DNA from 2 places in the Streptomyces sp. LE64 genome. Region 1 is predicted to be linked to the other one. Evidence: riboswitches for the same ligand, from Rfam matches in the RefSeq annotation. Region 1 holds a riboswitch; the other holds the start of a gene.
The links. A riboswitch is a leader RNA that binds a small molecule or an ion and turns the genes downstream of it on or off. The one in region 1 is predicted to bind glycine.
Positions count from the first base shown of each region.

Region 2: linked by a shared signal. The riboswitch ahead of gcvT (glycine cleavage system aminomethyltransferase GcvT) and the one ahead of gcvP (aminomethyl-transferring glycine dehydrogenase) in region 1 are both predicted to bind glycine.

Region 1 covers NZ_CP199708.1:544,955-548,352, forward strand. The annotation lists gene gcvP (aminomethyl-transferring glycine dehydrogenase) at 1-1,497, opposite strand, end outside; glycine riboswitch at 1,669-1,764, opposite strand; gene ACSMX9_RS02340 (PRC-barrel domain-containing protein) at 1,877-2,260, shown strand; gene ACSMX9_RS02345 (DNA polymerase IV) at 2,170-3,398, opposite strand, start outside.
Region 2 covers NZ_CP199708.1:4,822,504-4,825,901, reverse strand. The annotation lists gene ACSMX9_RS21815 (enhanced serine sensitivity protein SseB) at 121-903, opposite strand; gene ACSMX9_RS21810 (AAA family ATPase) at 1,008-1,727, opposite strand; glycine riboswitch at 1,937-2,030, shown strand; glycine riboswitch at 2,031-2,151, shown strand; gene gcvT (glycine cleavage system aminomethyltransferase GcvT) at 2,184-3,299, shown strand.

The DNA of each region.
Region 1 (3,398 bases):
CCGGTCGGAGAGCCGGCGCAGGTAGCGCAGCATCGCCGTCTCGGAGCGGTACTGGTGGAAGACGGGGTGCGTCAGGTAGTCGTCGGTGCGCAGCAGCGCCGCCGGCAGGGCGTCCGGGACCGTTGCGTCCAAACCCTCGACGTCGGCGTCGGCTCCGAAGGCGGTCCAGACCGTCCCGAGTTGCTCGCGGGTGGTGGTCTCGTCGCAGGCCACGCCGACGTGGTCGGCGTCCACCAGCCGCAGGTTGACCCCGTCCTCGCGGGCCGCGGCCACGACGGCGGCGGCCCTGCCGGGCACCCGTGCCGTCACCGTGTCGAAGAACGCGCCGTGCACCACCTCGACACCGGCGGCCCGCAGGCCCGCCGCGAGGACCGCGGCGTGGCGGTGGGTGCGGCGGGCGATGGTCCGCAGGCCCTCCGGCCCGTGGTACACGGCGTACATACCGGCCATCACGGCGAGCAGCACCTGGGCGGTGCAGATGTTGCTGGTGGCCTTCTCGCGGCGGATGTGCTGTTCGCGGGTCTGGAGCGCGAGCCGGTAGGCGCGGTCGCCGTCGCGGTCGACGGACACGCCGACGAGCCGGCCGGGCAGGTTGCGGGCGAACTTCTCGTGCACCGCCAGGTAGCCGGCGTGCGGGCCGCCGAAGCCCATGGGCACGCCGAAGCGCTGGGTCGTGCCGACGGCGATGTCCGCGCCCAGTTCGCCGGGCGGGGTCAGCAGGGTGAGGGCGAGCAGGTCGGCGGCGACGGTGACGACGGCGCCCAGTTCGTGGGCCTGTTCGATGACGGGGCGCAGGTCGAGCACGGCCCCGGAGGCCCCCGGGTACTGGAGCAGGACGCCGGTGACGCCCCGCTCGGCGACCTCGGTGGGGATGCCGGCGGTCAGGTCGGCGACGACGACCTCCACCCCGGTGGGTTCGGCGCGGGTTCGGATGACGGCGACCGTCTGGGGCAGGGTGTCCGCGTCGACGAGGAAGACGCCGCCCTTGACCTTGCCGACCCGGCGGGAGAGCGCCATGGCCTCGGCGGCGGCGGTCCCCTCGTCCAGGAGGGAGGCTCCGGACGTGGGCAGCCCGGTCAGTTCGGCCACCGTCGTCTGGAAGTTCAGCAGGGCCTCCAGGCGGCCCTGCGAGATCTCCGGCTGGTACGGCGTGTAGGCGGTGTACCAGGCCGGGTTCTCCATGACGTTGCGGAGGATGACCGGCGGGGTGAAGGTGCCGTAGTAACCCAGGCCGATCATGGAGCCGAGGACGTCGTTGCGGTCGGCGAGGGAGCGCAGTTCGGCGAGGACCTCGGCCTCGGTGCGGGCCGCCGGCAGGTCGAGCGCCTCGGCGTTCTTGATGACGTCGGGGACCGCGGTGGCCGTCAGTTCGTCCAGCGAACCGTACCCGACCTGGGCGAGCATCTTGGCACGGGCTTCCGCATCGGGGCCGATGTGGCGCCGCTCGAACGGAATGCCCTGTTCGAGCTGGGAGAGCGGGGGACGGTTGACAGTCATTGCGGGGGCCTCCTGGTCGGTACGACCTGCGAGGGGCACCATGACGCGGGTGCCCGGACGGCCTCCCCCTCTGTCATCTCAACCTGAGAGCTTCACCGGGCGCGCGGCCCGACTTTCACCGTCGGTGAGGGCGGAGGTCCGGAAACCGCCCGCCCTGCTTTCCAGAGTGACCTCACCCGCGCGGTACTGGGGCCTGAGAGATTCCGGGGAGGATTTGCTCCTTCGGCGCCCCCGACCGTGGCCGGGGAGCTCTCCCGCACGGGGTCGACAGCCGCTTCCAGCCTACCAGCGGCTCTTCGCACGGGGCTTCGAGTGGCCGCCTGCGGAAATGTGCTCTTTCGTGGTGCTGACGGATGAGTTGCGACGAGCTGGAGGGCACGTGCAGACCGACATCGATCCGCGCAACCTGATCGGCCGCAAGGCGTTCGACCTCCACGGTACGAGGATCGGCACCGTGGACGAGGTCTACCTCGACGACGCCACGGGAGTGCCGGAGTGGGCGGCGATCCGGACGGGTCTGTTCAGCCGGGACGCGTTCGTCCCCCTGGAGCCCAGCGAACTGGTGGCGGGCACCCTCCGGGTTCCCTTCGAGCGCGCCCTGATCAGGGACGCCCCGGACTTCGGCGTGGGACGCCACCTCTCCCCCGAACAGGAGCTGCGGCTCTACCACCACTACGGGCTCGACGTGGCCTCCCCCGGCCCCGATGTCGGCGAGTGGGCCGCCGGCCCGGGGGACGAGCCCGAGCCGTCCGGGGAGCGGTAACCGTCCGCCACCAGGGGGACCGGGTCGGAGGGGGTGAGGTCGGGGTCGTCCACGGCGAAGGTCCGCACCCGGCCCGGCGGGGAGTCCGGGGTCTCGAAGCGCACCGTCACCCGCCCCACCCCGCTGCCCTGGACCCAGCCCGGCCCGTGGACGGCGTGGTGGACGTCGTGTCCGGCCGCCCACCGGGAGGACGCGCGGGCGGGCGACGCGGGGTCCTGCGGGCCTTCGGCCCCCGGATCGGCCTCCGCGTCGTCGGGCACCTCGGGCGGGTGCTCCCCGGCTGCCTGCGCGAACAGGTCCTCCTGGGTGTAGTCGGCGAGGCCGCTGACGCCCACGCCGAGGAGCCGCACGCCGCCGGTGGTGTCCACCGACTCCAGCAGGCGGCCGGCCGCCTCGCGGACCACCCTGGGGTCGTCGGTGGGGCCGCGCAGCGTCTCGGAGCGGGTGAGCGTCGAGAAGTCGTAGCGGCGCACCTTGAGCACCACGGTGCGGCCCGAATGGCCGGAGTCCCGCAGCCGTCGCACGCACCGTTCGGCGAGCCGTTGCACCTCCAGCCGCACCCGGGTCCGGTCGTGGATGTCGACGTCGTACGTGTCCTCCACGGACACCGACTTCGTCTCCCGTTCGGCCACCACCGGCCGCTCGTCGCGGGCGAGGGCCATCGCGTACAGGCCCGCCCCGTGGGCCTTGCCCAGCAGCCGCACCAGTTCGTCCTCACCGGCCTCGGCGAGTTCGCCGACGGTGCTGATGCCCGCCCGGCGCAGGTGGTCGCCGGTGGCGGGCCCCACCCCCGGCAGCACCCGGACCGCCATGGGGGCCAGCAGGGCCCGTTCGGTGCCCGCCCGCACCAGCAGCAGACCGTCCGGTTTGGCCTCCTCCGATGCGATCTTGGCGACCATCTTGGAGGCGGCCAGCCCGACCGACCCGGTCAGCCCCGTGGCAGCCCGGATGTCGGCGCGCAGTCGGGTGCCCACCGCGCGGGCGGACGCCTCGTCCCGGGCCGTGTCGCCCGCCTCCAGGTCCACGAAGGCCTCGTCCAGGCTGAGCGGCTCCACCAGCGGGGACAACTCCCGCAACATGCTCATCACCCGGTCGCTGATCTCCCGGTAGAAGCCGAAGCGGGGCACCAGGTAGGCGG
Region 2 (3,398 bases), 4.3 Mb from region 1:
ACCGCGGCCCGGCAGGTCGTACGGCCCCGCCCGGCCGTGCCACCCAGCTTAAGCGGCGCCGCCCCGGCGCGGCCGACGCCTCGGTCCCAGGTCCGTCACAGCTGGTGGTATCGGGCGCACTCAGGGCTCCCGCACGTAGAAGGGGCGGAGCTGCTCGCGCATCCAGTCGGCCACCGGGTCCCGCGCCACGTCCAGCAGGATCAGGTTGACCCCCCAGGCGACGGGCACCCGTCCGAGCGCACGTCCCAGCGCGTCCAACGGCAGTTCCCGGGCCGAGCCCTCGCACTGGTCGAGTTCCACCCCGATGAACAGGCTCGGGGCGCCGCCCTCCACGCTGGCCAGGCAGCGGCGGGCGGTGGTGACCGTGCCCACCGCGGCGAACTCCTCCCCGGCGGCGGCGAGGAAGTCCATCGGGTCCTCCTTCCAGTCGGGCGGGAAGAGCCGGACCCGACCGCCGCTGGTGGGGCCGTCCAGGGCGGTGCGACCGGCGCGGCACAGCTCCGCGACGGCCGGCGGCGGCAGCGGAACGCCCACCGTGCCGTCCGGGTTGAGGACCAGGCCGAGTTGGGGCGGCAGTCCGCGGGCGAACTCGACGGCGGGCGCCACGGTGCCGCCCATCCGGTCGCCCACCACCTGGCGGAACTGCTCGGCGGAGGTGAAGACCGGCACGTATGCCTGGCCGTCGACCTCCACGGTGGGCAGGTCCAGGGTGGTGCTGGTGGCGTCCCCGCCGGCCGGCAGCGGCACCCAGATCCGGCTGCGGCCGAGCACCTCGACGATCCGCGGGGCGGCCCCGGGCACCCCCACGGAGGCGGCGAGCACCTCCTCCAACTCGTTCACCGGCCAGGCCCCGGGCGGACCCGGGACCGTGGGGGGCTGGGGCGTCTGGGCCGGAATCTCCATCGTCAACCACCTGCTCGTGCCGCGCTGCGTCTGCGCCAGGCACCCTAACGCGAAGCTCCGGGCGTCCGGCGCCCGTTCGGGCCGGGCGGCGCTGCCGTCCGGGCCTACGCGTCGAAGCGGATGGACCGCAGCGCCCCGCCCGCCGCCCGGTCGAGCAGCACCGCGGAGGAGCAGCCGGCCGGCAGCACCCCGCGCTGCGCGTCCCCCACCAGCCGGCCGATCGCCCGCCGGTGGCGGGCGAAGGCGTACCGGGACACACCCCGGCCCCGCTGGCGCTGCCCGTCGAGGGCGGTGTCCGGCGCCACGTCGAGCAGCAGCAGGTGCAGTCGGGTGCCGCGGGCCCGGGCCTCGCGGGCCAGCCAGCGGCGCACCCACGCCTGGGTGCCGCAGTCGTGGACCACCACGCTCTCCCCGGAGCGCAGCGCCCGCCGCAAGCCGGCGAAGTGCGCGACCCGCACCAGCGGCCGGTACAGGGCGTACGGCAGGGCGGCGGGCATCCGGCGGGCCCAGCGGTCGCGGGTGTCCTGGGAGTCGATGCGCCGGGCCGGGGCGACGGGGGTCGCGAGGGCGGCGCGGACGAGGCTGACCGAGGTGTCGCGGACCGTGCGCGACATCAGCGTGGACTTGCCGCTGCCCGGCAGCCCGGACACCACCACCAGGTCACCGGGGGCGAACCGGAGCGCGTGCGGCCCGCGGCCGGCCCGGTCCCGTAGGTCCCGGACCACCGCGGCGGCCCGCTCCGCGCGCGCCCGCGCGGCGGCGGCACCCGCCTGCTCGGGCAGCGCCACGCCAGCGGCGCTCGCGTACCCCCTCGTCGTGTTCACCGTGATCGTCCCCTCCAGTCCGTCACGTGAGCCTTCCCCGTAGAGTGTAAAGAGCGGGTAATTTCGCGGGTCCGGATCGCGTACGGATACGGCCACGGGCCCGTGACGGGAACTGCCCCGGGCCGATGCCGCGGGGTCGGGGGGACGCCGCCCTGCCCAAGGCGGCGCGGGCGTGCAATGATGTGCCCGCCAACTGCATACCGGCCGCTTGAACCCGCGCGGGAGAGCCCCCGGCCGTACCGGGGCGCCGAAGGAGCAAGTCCCTCCCTTGAATCTCTCAGGCCCAGATACCGCGCGGGCGAGGCACATCTGAAAAGCGGACCGCGACGTCGTACGCGCGGTCCCACCCAAGGTGCAAACCGGACCGCCGCCCAGCGGCGTGGCTCCCGGCGAACCTCTCAGGTCCGATGACAGATGGGGAGGACCATCTCGCCGTCATGCCCTGGGAGCACCTTCATGAGCACCGCCCCCCGCCGTACCGCGCTGGACGCGCTGCACCGATCGCTCGGTGCCACCATGACCGACTTCGCGGGCTGGGACATGCCCCTGCGCTACGGCAGCGAACGGGACGAGCACCACGCCGTGCGCACCCGCGCCGGGCTGTTCGACCTCTCCCACATGGGGGAGATCACCGTCACCGGCACGCAGGCGGTGGACCTGCTGGACCACGCGCTGGTCGGCAACCTCGGCACCGTCGCCACGGGGCGCGCCCGGTACACGATGATCTGCCGCGAGGACGGCGGCATCCTGGACGACCTGATCGTCTACCGCACCGGGGAGACGGAGTACCTGGTGGTCGCCAACGCCGGCAACGCCCAGACGGTGCTGGACGCGCTGCGCGAGCGGGCCGCGGGCTTCGACGCGGAGGTCCGCGACGACCGGGACGCCTACGCGCTGATCGCGGTGCAGGGCCCCGAGGCGCCGGGCGTCCTGGCCGCCGTCACGGACGCCGACCTGGACGGGTTGAAGTACTACGCCGGGCTGCCCGGCACGGTCGCCGGGGTCCCCGCGCTGATCGCCCGCACCGGCTACACCGGGGAGGACGGCTTCGAACTCTTCGTCGCTCCCGAGCACGCGGAGGGCGTGTGGCGGGCGCTCACCAAGGCGGGCGCCCCGGTCGGGCTGGTGCCCTGCGGACTGTCCTGCCGGGACACCCTGCGCCTGGAGGCGGGCATGCCGCTGTACGGGCACGAGCTGACCACCGGGCTGACCCCCTTCGACGCGGGTCTCGGCCGGGTGGTGAAGTTCGAGAAGGAGGGCGACTTCGTCGGCCGGGCGGCGCTGGAGGCCGCCGCCGAGAAGGCCGCGGCGAACCCCCCGCGCAAGCTGGTCGGCCTGGTCGCCGAGGGCCGGCGGGTACCGCGCGCCGGGTTCGCGGTGGTCGCGGACGGCACGGTGATCGGCGAGGTCACCTCGGGCGCGCCCTCCCCCACCCTCGGCCAGCCGATCGCCATGGCGTACGTCGACGCCGCGCACGCCGAGCCGGGCACCGCCGGGGTCGGGGTGGACATCCGCGGTACGCACGAGCCGTACCGGGTGGTGGCACTGCCCTTCTACCGCCGCCGGAAGTAGTTTCCGCGCGCACCACCGGGCCCGCCCGGATGCACCGCGCTCCGGTTCCACCGGGTCCCCGCGCGGTACATGACGTTCGCCGCCCGTGCGCCGGGACGC